DNA from 2 places in the Paenibacillus sp. P4_E11 genome. Region 2 is predicted to be linked to the other one. Evidence: a T-box and tRNA genes for the amino acid it is inferred to sense, from the RefSeq annotation. Region 2 holds a T-box; the other holds one or more tRNA genes.
The links. The T-box of region 2 lies ahead of tyrS (tyrosine--tRNA ligase). A T-box ahead of a tRNA ligase gene usually reads a tRNA of that ligase, here a tRNA-Tyr.
Positions count from the first base shown of each region.

Region 1: it encodes a tRNA-Tyr, which carries the amino acid that the T-box ahead of tyrS (tyrosine--tRNA ligase) is inferred to sense. The anticodon was not compared.

Region 1 covers NZ_JBFUIX010000039.1:49,335-56,576, reverse strand. Annotated here, with positions in the region: partial or broken rRNA gene AC1DWB_RS16475 (23S ribosomal RNA) at 1-51, shown strand, start outside; tRNA gene AC1DWB_RS16470 (tRNA-Ser) at 138-223, shown strand; tRNA gene AC1DWB_RS16465 (tRNA-Met) at 273-349, shown strand; tRNA gene AC1DWB_RS16460 (tRNA-Val) at 357-432, shown strand; tRNA gene AC1DWB_RS16455 (tRNA-Asp) at 467-543, shown strand; tRNA gene AC1DWB_RS16450 (tRNA-Phe) at 649-724, shown strand; tRNA gene AC1DWB_RS16445 (tRNA-Tyr) at 784-869, shown strand; tRNA gene AC1DWB_RS16440 (tRNA-Lys) at 894-969, shown strand; gene AC1DWB_RS16435 (PucR family transcriptional regulator) at 1,118-2,230, shown strand; gene AC1DWB_RS16430 (ABC transporter ATP-binding protein) at 2,322-3,443, shown strand; gene hprK (HPr(Ser) kinase/phosphatase) at 3,672-4,613, shown strand; gene lgt (prolipoprotein diacylglyceryl transferase) at 4,682-5,623, shown strand; gene ppaX (pyrophosphatase PpaX) at 5,654-6,295, shown strand; gene AC1DWB_RS16410 (acyltransferase) at 6,310-6,810, shown strand; gene AC1DWB_RS16405 (ATP phosphoribosyltransferase regulatory subunit) at 7,014-7,242, shown strand, end outside.
Region 2 covers NZ_JBFUIX010000022.1:69,295-76,536, forward strand. Annotated here, with positions in the region: gene AC1DWB_RS11440 (MBL fold metallo-hydrolase) at 1-260, shown strand, start outside; gene AC1DWB_RS11445 (GyrI-like domain-containing protein) at 257-715, shown strand; gene csaA (chaperone CsaA) at 740-1,069, shown strand; gene AC1DWB_RS11455 (hypothetical protein) at 1,046-1,396, opposite strand; gene AC1DWB_RS11460 (AraC family transcriptional regulator) at 1,549-2,376, opposite strand; gene melA (alpha-galactosidase) at 2,521-3,846, shown strand; gene AC1DWB_RS11470 (VOC family protein) at 4,080-5,045, shown strand; T-box leader at 5,100-5,329, shown strand; gene tyrS (tyrosine--tRNA ligase) at 5,394-6,656, shown strand.

The DNA.
Region 1 (7,242 bases), on a different contig from region 2:
CGCAGTAATGTGTGGAGCTGACGAATACTAATCGGTCGAGGGCTTATCCTATTCACTCTTACCCGGAGTGACCAGTTACACAATCGCGGCTCGTTACCGCTTTCGCATCTAGTTTTCAGAGAATAAAATCTCTGTATGGAGAGGTACCCAAGAGGCCGAAGGGGGCGCTTTGCTAAAGCGTTAGGGTGTAACAGMCGCAAGGGTTCGAATCCCTTCCTCTCCGTAGTTTTATCTTCAATATGAGTAAAACTTTATGGAATTACAATCTTCTTGGCGGTGTAGCTCAGCTGGCTAGAGCGTACGGTTCATACCCGTGAGGTCGTGGGTTCGAGTCCCTCCGCCGCTACCAAGTATTCGGAGGCTTAGCTCAGCCGGGAGAGCATCTGCCTTACAAGCAGAGGGTCGGGGGTTCGATCCCCTCAGCCTCCACCATCTTCATTCCCCTCGTGGGACAACCTTATATTGCGGAGCTGTGGTGTAGTGGCCCAACATGCCTGCCTGTCACGCAGGAGACCGCGGGTTCGAATCCCGTCAGCTCCGCCATTCTTTTTATGGCGAATACCACGACAACTCTCTCATATTAAATGAAAGAGTAGTGCATATGTTGTACCTGTATTTTTTTTTGTCTGTAAGAGCTGTACAACTCATGGCTCGGTAGCTCAGTCGGTAGAGCAGAGGACTGAAAATCCTCGTGTCGGCGGTTCGATTCCGTCCCGAGCCACCATGTATTTCCTTGGCTGAATAACGCATAGCGGTACTCACAACCGGGGAAACCAATACCATGGAGGATTAGCGAAGTGGCCAAACGCAGCAGACTGTAAATCTGTTCTCTGACGAGTTCGGTGGTTCGAATCCATCATCCTCCACCATTTTCACCTCATGAATCCATTCATGAGCCATTAGCTCAGTTGGTAGAGCACCTGACTTTTAATCAGGGTGTCGTAGGTTCGAGTCCTACATGGCTCACCATTTTTTCAACATTGTGATCAAGACCTTCATTCTAACAGGATGAAGGTTTTTTGTTTTTGCGTGAAACGGCCTGCGATAGGGGGTAAAGGTTTTCATCCCTCCTCAAAATGTGTATGATTAAGAGTAGATCAACGACGGGGGGATGAAGGTGACCAACTGGGATCTAATTAAACAGCAATTGGAGCAAATTCTCAACACTGCAGTTAGACTGACTTCGCTATCCACTATAGATTGGAACCGAATGACTGCAGGAGGTCCCGTGTTCAGCGCCAAAAGCTTTGTGCATGAGCATTCTCGCTACTTCTTCCTATACAAAGAGGCTGCTTCCGTGCATGCGTTAGTAATAGACGAGCCGCTGTTGACGCCATCTGAGCAGCAGTTGGTGGAACTGACGCTTGAAGCATACCGGTCGCAGGAGAAGCTGCAATCGCTGTCACCCGTATCGGATGATGAAAGGAAAGCGGGCGCTATTCGAAGTTGGATCGTTCAAGAGCTGGAAGCAGGCATTACGGAAGGGGAAATGCCGGAGACCGTCGCCTCCTTATTCCCGTTCTACACGTCCAAGATCCCGATCTTATTGTATGGGGATTACTCCGATCAGCGGAAGACAAGCTACCAAGAGTTGAAGAAGCTGCTGGAGTCGTTTTTCGAAGGGGATGTCGTATTACTGCCGTTACTAGATAAGGAATGGCTGATCCTGGTGCCGGAATCGCTGCTCTTAGCGGGAAGCGACTCGGGGAAAGGCGACGGGGAAGAAGAAGCGTTGGAGGATACGCTGGAGTCGATCTGTGACGGGTTGCATGAGATGCTGGCCAGTGAATGGGTAGGCGAGTGCCATCTGTCCGTGTCTTATCCGATTCGACCTTCGAAGTCGACGCTGCAGACGGTTGTCAGGCTCCGTGAAGCGATTACGCTTGGGCAAACCTACCATGTAACGGAATATATTCATTTGCCATGGAAGCTTCATATGGAGAAGCTGCTGCATTGGATTCCGGAGGAAGAGAAGGTCGAGTTTGTAGAACGTGTCTTGAAACGAATGGATGCTCTGCTCGACTTGGAAATGTTGACGACACTGGAGCAATTCCTTGCTCTGGATTGCAATGTAAGCGAAACCGCCAAGCGGCTATTCATTCATCGCAATACGTTGCTGTACAGGTTGGATAAATTCAAGCAGGAGACGGGTCTGGAGGTACGGAACTTCCGGCACGCTGTCCTCGTCTATATTGCCTTACTATTGTACAAAGTGACGAAAAGAAACTAATTTTTTTGTGAGCAATGTGCATAGTCACAAGGTAAGAGGTAGGTTAAGATAAATCTAAGATTAATTTATAATTTATTAGGGGGAATCATCCATGGCAGGTGTACGCTTATCTCACGTCGTGAAGAAATATCCAGGCGCTGCAGAAGACACAGTAAAAGACTTCAACCTCGAGATTAAAGACAAAGAGTTCCTGGTACTCGTAGGTGCTTCCGGTTGCGGTAAGTCCACAACTCTCCGTATGATCGCTGGCTTGGAGGAAATTTCTTCTGGAGAACTGTACATTGGCGACCGCCTTGTGAACGATGTAGCTCCTAAAGACCGCGACATTGCGATGGTGTTCCAATCCTATGCCCTATATCCGCACATGAACGTATATCAGAACATGGCATTTGGTCTGAAATTGCGTAAATTCAAGAAAGCTGAAATCGATGCTCGCGTTCGTCAAGCGGCTAAGATTCTCGATATCGAAGTATTGCTCGACCGTAAACCAAAAGCATTGTCCGGGGGCCAACGTCAACGTGTCGCCTTGGGACGCGCTATCGTACGGGATCCACAAGTATTCTTGATGGACGAACCTCTCTCCAACTTGGATGCCAAACTCCGCGTACAGATGCGTGCTGAGATCAACAAGCTGCACAAGCGCTTGGAAACAACGATCATCTACGTAACGCATGACCAAACAGAAGCTATGACGATGGGCGATCGTATCGTTGTTATGCACCAAGGGATCATTCAACAAGCGGCTACACCTGAAGAAATCTACAACTTCCCAGTTAACATGTACGTTGCAACTTTCATTGGATCGCCTTCGATGAACCTTGTAACAGGCAGCTTGAGCGAATCGAACGGTCAAGTTCGTTTCAAAGCGAGTGGCGTAGATGTATTATTGCCAGAAGGCAAAGCACAATTGCTCAAGGAAAAAGGCTACATTAACAAAGAAGTCGTCTTCGGAGTTCGTCCAGAAGATCTTCACGATGAGCCGATCTTCCTGGAAGGTTCCCCGAACAGCATCGTGAACGGGAACATCGAAGTAGTAGAGAACTTGGGTCACGAAATGCAACTGTACTTGAACGGCATCGGACCAAACCCGGTTGTTGCTCGTCTGAACTCCCGCACAGCCTTCAAGGATGGCATGAGCGTGAAGTTGGCAGTTGACATGAACAAGGTCCACATCTTCGACAAAGAAACAGAAAAGAACGTATTCTTGAGCTAATCAGGAATGAAGAAGGGTCAGCCTAGTGCTGGCCCTTTACTAGTTCTGGGGCGTTTTAATGACCCATACTCGTCATGAATAGGGCACGACAGATGTCGGGTGGTTGTATGACGGTTGCTTTCATTCCGTATTTTCGTTACGATGGCTATATGGAATAAAGTAGGGAATGGACATATGAGAGGATCCGCGCATGCAGAAATGCCGGTTCTGGCATAAGGGGATTAGATGATGGGGAAAAAGACGAAGGTGTCTGATCTCGTGCAGGCATTTCAACTGGAAGTGTTAGCCGGAGGAGACGGACAGAGCCGTTTGATTCACGTAGCAGATCTGTACCGTCCGGGTTTGGAAATGGCTGGGTATTTCGCCTACCACCCGAGAGAGCGTGTGCAAATTCTAGGTAAGACGGAGCTGACCTTCTTCGAGACGCTCACAGCCGAAGAGCGCCGAGACCGGATGCAACGGATGTGCTCGGAGGAAATAACACCTTGCTTCTGTATAACTCGGGGCATGACAGCGCCAACCGAACTGCTGGAAGAGGCGGATAAGTACGGGATGCCGGTTCTACGCACCTCGATGGCGACGACGACTCTAGTGAGTCGAATAACGGGTTTTTTGGAAAATAAGCTAGCCCCGACTACGACGATTCATGGAGTTCTAGTGGACGTATACGGGATTGGTATGCTGATCACAGGGACAAGTGGAATCGGGAAGAGCGAGACGGCGCTGGAGCTTGTCAAGCGAGGGCACCGGCTTATTGCTGATGATGCGGTCGAAATTCGTCAAGTGGCGGAGAATATACTCGTCGGGAACGCGCCAGACCTTATTAAGCATTTGTTGGAAATTCGTGGAGTCGGTATCATTAACGTAATGACTTTATTCGGAGCAGGCGCGATCCGTAATGTGAAGAAGATTACGCTCGTCATCCGCTTGGAAACGTGGCAACAAGATAAGGAATACGATCGGTTGGGCTTGGACGAAGAGACGACCCGGGTTATCGATACGGACCTGCCTCTTGTTACCATTCCAGTACGTCCCGGTAGAAACTTGGCCGTCATTATTGAGGTAGCGGCGATGAACTTCCGCTTGAAGAGAATGGGCTATAACGCGGCGCTACAGTTCACGAATAAGTTGACGGAGACACTGGCAGGAGATCTGGACGAAGGGGATTGAAGGCTGTCTGCGGGAACCTCAAGAGACGGAGGAAATATTGGGTCCGCATATTTGAAAGGAGTTAATCTATGCACTTTTTATTAAATCCGGTCGCCTTCTCACTAGGCCCGATACCGGTTCACTGGTATGGGATCATTCTGGGATCTGCGGCTCTAATCGGCCTACTGCTTGCGATTCAGGAAGGTAAGCGGTACGGTATTGTGCCGGAATTTTTCATGGATTTACTACTGATCGGGGTTCCGTCGGCGATTGTTGGGGCGCGCATCTATTACGTCGCGTTCAAGTGGGATGCTTACAAAAACAATTTGTGGGAGATATTCGCGATCTGGCATGGAGGTATTGCTATCTATGGAGCCTTAATCGGAGCGATCATAGCGGCCGTTATTTTTGTCCGGCGCAGAGGTTATAACTTCTGGAGGATTGCCGATATTTGTGCACCGTCGCTACTCGCGGGACAGCTGATCGGTCGCTGGGGGAACTTCGTCAACCAGGAGGCGCATGGCGGTCCGGTGACAGAATCGTTTCTTCGGGATTCGCTGCATTTGCCGAATTTTATCGTGGATCAGATGTACATACAGGGGGAGTTCTATCATCCTACGTTTCTATATGAATCGATGTGGAATCTTGTTGGGTTGATCTTGTTGCTCGTACTGCGAAGACAAAAGTTTCTCCGTGCAGGGGAATTGTTCTTCAGCTACTTCATCTGGTATTCAATCGGTCGATTCTTTATTGAAGGAATTCGGACAGACAGTCTCGCCTTCACGGCGCCGGAATGGTTCAAGAGCTTCATAGATGCCCTGTGGATGCCGATGACAGTCGTATTCGAACCAGGTTCAATGGATTATGGAAACGTAAGAATTTCGCAGCTATTGGCTATTCTAATCATTATTGCGGCCATTGTGCTGATTGTAGTGAGAAGACGCAAAGGATGGTCAAGTGAGAAGTACGCCGATCCGATTCGTTCAACACGGGTAAGTGACACTGCTATCGATACGGGCGAAGGGATTTAACATTAGCTTGGATAGGGGAGAATACACAGCATGGGCAAGATTACAACCGTTCTCTTCGATTTGGATGGGACGATCGTGGACACGAATGAATTGATCATTCAATCGTTTCTGCATACGTTGGAAGGCATTACCAAGAAAGTCTACACACGGGAAGACATTATTCCTCATATGGGCTTCTCCTTGTACGAACAGATCAAATTTTTCACCGGACTTGAGCAGATTGAAGATTTGGTTGTAAAATATAGAGCGTTCAATGTGGCCAAGCATGACGAGCTAGTTACACAATTCCCTTATGTTCGGGAAGCATTGGCGGAGCTCCAAGCAAGAGGAATTCGGATGGGCGTATGTACGAACAAAATGCGGGCGACAACACTGATGGGACTGAAGCTGTGCGGGTTGGACTCATTCATGGAGACGATTGTGACGGTGGAAGACGTAGCGCAGGGCAAACCGAATCCAGAGATGATCGTTAAGGCGCTGGGACAGCTGAATGTGTCTGCTACGGAGTCGCTGATGGTAGGCGATAGTCAGTATGATCTTATCGCAGCCCATGAGGCGGGTGTAGCTAGTGTAGCTGTGGCTTGGTCATTGAAGGGTGAAGCGCATCTCCGTAAGTACGATCCGACTTATCTGATACACGACATACGGGAATTAATCGAGATTGTAGGATAAAAGAGGGAACGGCCTTGAGAAAGACGGAACAATATCCGGTAGATGGACCGAATGCATTGTGGCAAATGTACAGCACTGTCAGTAAGTTCAAGGCAGTGCGTAATTTCATCTTCATTCAAATTTCCCGCTACTGCCCATCGCTGCCGGTGAAAAACTGGATTTACCGTCGTGTGCTGGGAATGAAGGTTGGAGAACAGACGGCTTTTGCGCTGATGGTGATGGTCGATGTTTTTTTTCCAGAGAAGATTCATGTAGGCAGCAATACGATCATCGGCTACAATACCACGTTATTAACGCACGAATACCTGATCAAGGAATATCGGTTAGGAACCATTACGATAGGCTCGAATGTGATGATCGGCGCGAACGTGACGGTATTGCCAGGGGTTACGATTGGCGATAACGCGATCGTAGGAGCTGGTAGTGTGGTGCACAAGGACGTTGAGGCGGGTAGTTTTGTAGCGGGGAATCCACTCAGGGTCATCAGAGAAGGATCGAACAATCAGGAATCATAGCAGCAGGAGATGGCCGGGGGCGGTGCCTCCGGTTGTTTGCTTGTTAGGGAACAGTAGGGAGTTGTGCGTTGACGAGTTCAAGCGACACGTGGTAAACTAACACATATCTTTACTTTGGTAGCATGGTAATATGGTAGCACATTATTGCGATAAAGCGTTTCGGTTGAAATAGACAGATAGTCGTCATGAAGAGGTGAATGGGGATGTCCAAACCAAAAGTGTTCGAAAAGCCGACCGGCGTCAAGGATTATTTGCCAGAAGCGGTAACCAAGCTCAGACGCATTGAAGCCAATTTGCTGGATTGCATGCAGCGTTGGGGATATCGACAAATTATTACGCCGACGTTGGAATATTACGATACGGTCGGTGCTGCGAGTTCTACATCCGATAAGAAACTGTTCAAGCTGTTAGACAAACGGGGGACGACTGTCG
Region 2 (7,242 bases):
TCATTGCTAATATACGGGATAGAATTGAGATGACCGATCAGAAAATCGTCGAGGCCATACTTCAAGGGGCTGTAACTCCCTATGAGATTGCCTTATATTTTACAGGCGGGAAAATTCATCGTGGGATTAAGTTTTTTCTCGAAGTCATACTCGTCCATCTTGAACAGCTAAGCAAACGGAACAAGGTTGAACTTTTCATGAATAACTACAAGATCGAGAAAGTTACTAGTAGACCAACTGAAGGAGGCATCCATAGATGAGCGTCCATTTCATGCAATACACAACGAAGGAATCGTTCGAAGTCATCGGTATGGCGTGTCCATTGACTCCCGTAGATGCGCCGAAAGTATGGCATGATTTCATCCAGCACGTCCCTAGAATTGAAGGGAGAGTCAACTCGACTGAATCCATGGGAGTCTGCGATGAGCGCAACAAACGGTATATTGCTTGCGTAGAAGTTGAAGCTGGAACGGAAGCACCTCCAGGGTTGATCCGATTTACTGTGCCTGCTAACGAATACGTAGTGTTCCAGCATCGAGGATCGATTCTGGGAATCGGTGAAACGTTATGTGAGATTGGCAGTTGGTTAACCGAGCACGGCTACAAGGAAACGAACAAGCCGCCTTTCTTCGAACTGTACGATGAACATTACAAGGGTGAAGCTGAAGACAGTGAGTTTGATCTTTATATCTCATTGGAAAAGAAGGTTGTATAACACATCAGGAGGTTAGGACCCAACATGGCAACTATTGAAGATTTTCACAAGCTAGACATTCGGATCGGCACAATAGTACATGCAGAGCCATTCCCGAAAGCGCGCAAGCCGGCTTACAAGCTTACGATCGACTTTGGTGAATTGGGAATCAAATATTCCTCGGCCCAAATAACACATAGGTATGAGCCATCGGTACTTGTGGGCCGACAGGTGGCAGCCGTCGTCAATTTCCCGCCACGTTCCATTGCAGGATTCAAATCCGAAGTACTTGTCCTCGGCGGAACACCGGAAGAGGGCGATGTCGTGCTGCTCAGGCCGGATGAGCCCGTATTAAACGGTACTCCAGTCGCTTAATCTAAGGGAACCAGACGTCTGCCAATCGGCGGATTCCTTCTGTGATCTGATCGTACGAGAGACCAACGTAGCCCAGCAAGAAGGAAGAAGACGATTCCATGGACGTGCCATTGTGTGAATCATTCGGACATGATAGTCTGACACCGGGTGTAGCCTGACTCGTGCCTCTGCCGCAAGGTGTACAAGAGCTTCCTGCTGCAGGGTATGGGAGACATGGAGAATGGCATGCAGGCCGGATGCCGCACCTGAGATTCGGACTCGATTGCCTAGAATATGCTGGACGTTGCCGAGCAACGTCTCCCTCTTGTGCCGATACACTTTGCGCATACTGCGCACATCCCGTTCGAACCGAAATACCAAAGCCTTATTCAGAATGGTTTTTATATAAAGTATACCGGGTTCGTATTGTATGAGTACTATAAGAAGTGAATGTGGTTACAGCCTCGTACCAAGTAAGACGTTCTTAGGAAGTGAAAAGTTTATGTCGCCAATCGGGCTTTCCGGTATTCCCGGGGGGCGGTGCCAATGACCTTTGTGAACATTTTGGAAAAGACGAGCGGATCGTCATAACCGATAGAACGGGCTACGTCACCGACGGTCAGCGCAAGGTCGGCAAGTAGCTCGCATGCCCGCTCCATGCGGAAGTTGACCAAATATTCCTGTGGAGACACGTGGGCCACATCTTTGAATACGGCGCAAAAATAACTGCGATTAAGGCCGATATAGTTCGCCAGCTCCTGAATTGTCATTTTGCGGCTATAGTTTTTTTCGATGTATTCGATGGACGCTTTGACGTACAGTTGCTTCTGATCAGCGGTATTGACCGTACGTTCGCCAGCCGTGTATTCCGTCAGATGGGAGAAAAAGTAATACAGGCCGCTGAGCAACCGTAACTCTCGTCCGTGGGACAACTTCTTCGCTTCCTCCAGCATGGCGAAGCAATCGATCATGCCGCTCTCTTCCTTCAATGTGAATATTGGCACATCACCCGTTACATTTGCATACCGTAAATTCGATTCCGCCTTTAAGCCATCGAAGCCGACCCAGGAATAGCTCCATGGGTCTATTTGATCCGCCTGATAGTAGGTGACGACACCGGGACATATCAAGAAGCCCTGCCCTTGGCGAAGCGTATACACCGAGTTGCCCGTTCGGAAGATCCCTTGGCCGCTCCTCACATAATGAATGAGGTAATTATCCCGGACGGCCGGACCATAAGCGTGTCCAGGAGTACAGTCTTCCGAACCGGAGTAGTAGAAAACAAGGTCGGAATGGTTATGTTTGCCGCCAGTTAACGTTATTGCCATCTTACACAACCTCCCGAATTTCATTCGAACACCTCACATTATGACATATTCATCCCACACTATTCCATTCTTTTCTTTTCTGAAACGACTATGCTAGAGATAGCTTTCATCATCTGTTTTCCTACAAACAAGGAGGTAGTCGTTGTGAAAAAAATAGCATTTATTGGGGCTGGTAGTTTCGGATTTACGAGAGGACTCGTCCGGGACATTTTATCGTATCCCGCACTTGCGGACAGTACGATTGCGCTGATGGACATCGATGGCGAGCGGTTGTCATACATCAAGAAAGCAGTGGACAAAATTGTCGCAGCCGGCGGTTATCCGGCCACGGTAGTCGCTACTCAGGATCGCGCTGAAGCACTGAAGGACGCGGACGGTGTCGTATGTACGATTCTTGCGAGCCATGTGGACGTTTGGCAGCACGATATAGAAATTCCGAAGCGGTACGGCGTTGACATCAATGTTGGGGATACGCGTGGTCCGGCAGGTATTTTTCGAGCACTGCGCACCATCCCTGCGATGCTCGACATTTGCCGCGACATCGAGAAGTATTGCCCGGATGCTGTATTTCTGAATTACACGAACCCGATGACGATGCTGTGCAGTGCCATGCAGAACTACACGAGCGTCAACGTCGTGGGATTGTGCCACAGCGTGCAGGGCACCGCCGGTATGTTAGCCCGCTGGATCGGCGCGCCGATGGAAGAAGTCACCTATCTATGCGGGGGTATTAACCACCAAGCCTGGTTCCTCGAATACAAGTGGAACGGCAAGGATGCGATCCCACTTATTCGCGACGCCATTACGGGAAGACCCGAAATCTATAATGAGGAGCATGTACGCAACGAAATGTTCCTGCATCTCGACTATTATGTCACGGAATCGAGCGGCCACAATTCCGAATACAACGCCTGGTTCCGCAAACGGCCGGATTTGATCGAGAAATATTGTACCCACGGGACGAACTGGAATCCCGGAGAACACGCCTACATATTGAAATCGTATCGGAACCGCCAGACGTCGTGGCAGGATGAGATCGTGAAGTGGCTCGATCAGGAGTCGATCGATTTGAAACGGGGACACGAGTATGCGGCGAATATATTTAACGCGATGCTCGGAGATGGTACGATGTTCAAATTTTACGGCAACGTACGCAATCAAGGTTATATTCGTAACTTGCCAGAGAACGTTTGCGTTGAAGTGCCGATCCTTGCTTCCAAGAGCGGACTTGAGCCCATTCATGTTGGATCTTTGCCACCACAGCTGGCGATACTTAATACGCTTAATGCCCAGTGCGAACAGCTCGCGGTGGAAGGCTCGATGAGCGGGGATCCGCGCCAAATTTTCCACGCAATCTGCCACGATCCACTGACATCGGCGGTGCTGAGTTTGGACGAAATCAAGAAGATGACGGACGAGATGTTCGCGGTCAACCGTGATCATTTGCCGCAATTCAAACACTTGACGTAGCAATTGTATACCACCTAAGCACGGTTGTGCGCACTGATGACTGCGGTTACAATGAAGATACAATTGAACGTATAAACCCACCTCTAGGTTAGCGCCGAAGGTGGGTTTTGCTCATGTGAAATGGAGAAAATAACGGAAATGATAAAAAAGAACAAAAACAAACCGTATCCATCTTGATACAATAGCTGTGAAAGTGTCAAACCTATCAATCAGGTAGCTAGGAGGATGTTTGCTTGGATAAAGACGCACTGAAAAAGGTTGTAGCAGCAGACGGGGAAGGGGAGAGTTATAAGCCTCAGTCGGTTCCAGTCCCACTGAAGCTGATTCATGGTGTTAATCGAACGAATGCAGCACAGCAGGAACAAGTAGAACAGATTGCTGCTAAACTTACTGTACCGCCTGTGGTGTTCGATGGAGGCGATGTGGATACGACATTAGAACAGCATGATGATGCCGTTGCGTGGTTCCGCAGTCACATGGGTTGGAAGATCGCCCAGCAAGAAAATTGGAAGCCGGGACCAGAAGCGGTGATCGGGAAAAAAACCCATATGGGCTGGGGCGTATGGATTCAATCCGGGGTTACCGCCGATGGATTGCCGTCACCAGCCGCTAATCGTGAAACGAACGACTCGAATATTCGTTGGTGTTGGAGAGTGAAGGATTTAGGCAGTCAATATGCCCAGTTCCAAGCGTCGGATATTCGGGTGTCGGAGATGTATAAGGATCTACTTGGGCGTGAATCGTTTGATTTCTGGGCAGTGGACGGGGCTATGCGATTGACTGCGGTAGAAGATGCAGCGCTCCAGGATGATGGCTTTGCCGATACAAGTGTGTTTCGCATTCGGGTGAAGCATTTGCAGCGTTCAATCGAGTGGTATCAACACTATATAGGCATGGAGCTGCAACTCGAACGTTCGGTGGACGGTTATGCGGTCATGACACTAGGTGTCAACTATGAGGAAGGACGCTCACAATGGGTGCTTGAAGAAGATCCAGCTATGCCGGTCACCGGCCCGATAGACGGATTGTTCCGGCCAAGGTGTTTTGTTGGTAGCCGCGAAGCCTTTTTCAAGTATCATAAAGACTTATCGGAGAGCGGCGCACCTGTTTCTGCAATAGGCGGATTTACGACAAGAGGGCTTGTATTTTTCCATGTGTACGATCCGGACGGGAATCGGTTTGACTTGAGCAGTTTTTAGCAAATTGACACACCGATGTGAAAATGGTATAACCTGTATCAGACGAATATTTCACAAAAAGCGATGATGGGAATCAGTAGCAGACGACATCCCGAGTACCAGAGAGCCGGCGGTTGGTGCAAGCCGGTACGGGACGAACGCGAATTACAGCCCGGAGCATGTTGATCCGAACCCGCTAACACTGCGGAAGGACAAGACGGTAATCGGCCGTTATCCGATACGAGTGGAAGATGCCGATTGTGCGTCTTCAAATTAGGGTGGTACCGCGATGACTCGTCCCTGTCTATGACAGGGGCGGGTCTTTTTTGGTTCTGCAAGACTACATTCCAACTATAAGGAGAGAGTAACTTGACGAATTTATTAGAAGATTTGGAATACCGCGGGCTCGTGTACCAGATGACGAACCGTGAGGGGCTTGCGAAGAAGCTGGACAACGAACGCGTTGTTATGTACTGCGGCTTCGATCCAACAGCAGACAGCTTGCATATCGGCAGCCTGTTGCCGATCTRGATCTTGCGCCGCTTCCAACTGGCCGGGCACACGTCGATTGCCTTAGTCGGCGGCGGTACCGGACTAATCGGCGACCCGAGCGGTCGATCCACGGAGCGCTCACTGAATACGTCCGATACGGTCGCTCAATGGACGGAGAGCTTGAAGCGGCAGCTGTCGCGTTTCTTGGAGTTCGACTCGTCCGACAATCCAGCCAAGCTCGTTAGTAACTATGATTGGCTCGCACCATTGGACGCGATTTCGTTCCTGCGGGATGTAGGCAAGAACTTCACGGTTAATTACATGCTCGGCAAAGACTCGGTCGATTCGCGTCTCGCGAACGGGATCTCCTTCACCGAATTCAGCTACATGATCTTGCAAGCTTACGACTTCCACAAGCTGAATGTGGAGCACAACTGCTCCTTACAAGTTGGCGGCAGCGATCAGTGGGGCAACATTACAGCTGGTCTAGACCTGATCGGCAAGATGGGCGGCAATGAGGCGTATGGCATGACGATGCCGCTCGTCACGAAGAGTGACGGGAAGAAGTTCGGCAAGTCCGAATCCGGTGCGATCTGGTTGGATCGGAACAAGACGTCCGCGTACCAGTTCTATCAGTTCTGGATCAATACCGATGACAATGATGTGGTCAAGTTCCTCAAGTTCTTCACTTTCCTATCGCGCGAGCAGATCGAGGAGCTGGAGGCAGAGCTCAAGGAACGTCCCGAGAAGCGCGTCGCTCAGCGGGAACTGGCTCGTGAAGTAACTCGGCTTGTACACGGGGCGGAAGCGGTCGAAAGCGCGGAGAAGATCACGCAGGCGTTGTTCTCCGGCGATGTCACGCAGTTGAGCGAAGTCGAGCTGATCGAAGCCCTACAGGACATGCCGACAACAGTGCTCGATGGAGGGCAAGAGACTGGCTTGATCGATCTGTTGGTAGCAGCTCAGGCAGCCCCTTCGCGCAGACAAGCGAAGCAGGATATCGAGAGCGGAGCCGTCTACGTGAACGGGGAGAAGCAGACAGGCACCGACACCGTTATCGGTGAAGGGCAGCGGCTTCATGGCAAGTACATCGTGCTTCGGCGTGGGAAGAAAAATTACTACCTTATTCGCTTCGAGTAAGGGTTTGGGCAATATGTGAGGAGTAGCGTGGGGATGAGACTGTAGATTCATTGTTGATTGAAGCAAAAACGGCCGTTCCAAGTGAAAAAGGACCCTTAGTCATCCCCGCAAAGTGAAGCCAAGCTCTGTAGTTAATTCCAAGTACTTTGCGGGGGCCCCAGGGCTTAAACATCTTGTTTGAACCTCCTATGACTGTATAAGGGATTTAGCGGTTGGAGGTTCAAGCCAAAACTCGCCAGGTTCACTTTCTACTCCTTATGTCCACAATGAATCGACAGCCTCAAAAATCGGCTTGCAGCACGAGAATGGCCAGCTGCAGGGGTTGTAAGCCGAGATATCTCTTGTCCGCAATGAATCGACAGCCTCAATATCCGTGCTACAGATGTCTCGACGAGACCATCGACGTGATAAACGTAATATGGACATGTGTATAAACACAAAGATAAAACCTGGTGGGAAACGAGATAATCCTACTTGAGATCAGGAATCTGAGAAATAGAGGAACTGCGTTCTCTTATTTATCAGATTAACCCCAAACTTCTAGTAATAGAGGAACTCTGTTCTCGTATTTCAGATGAAAAAGGGG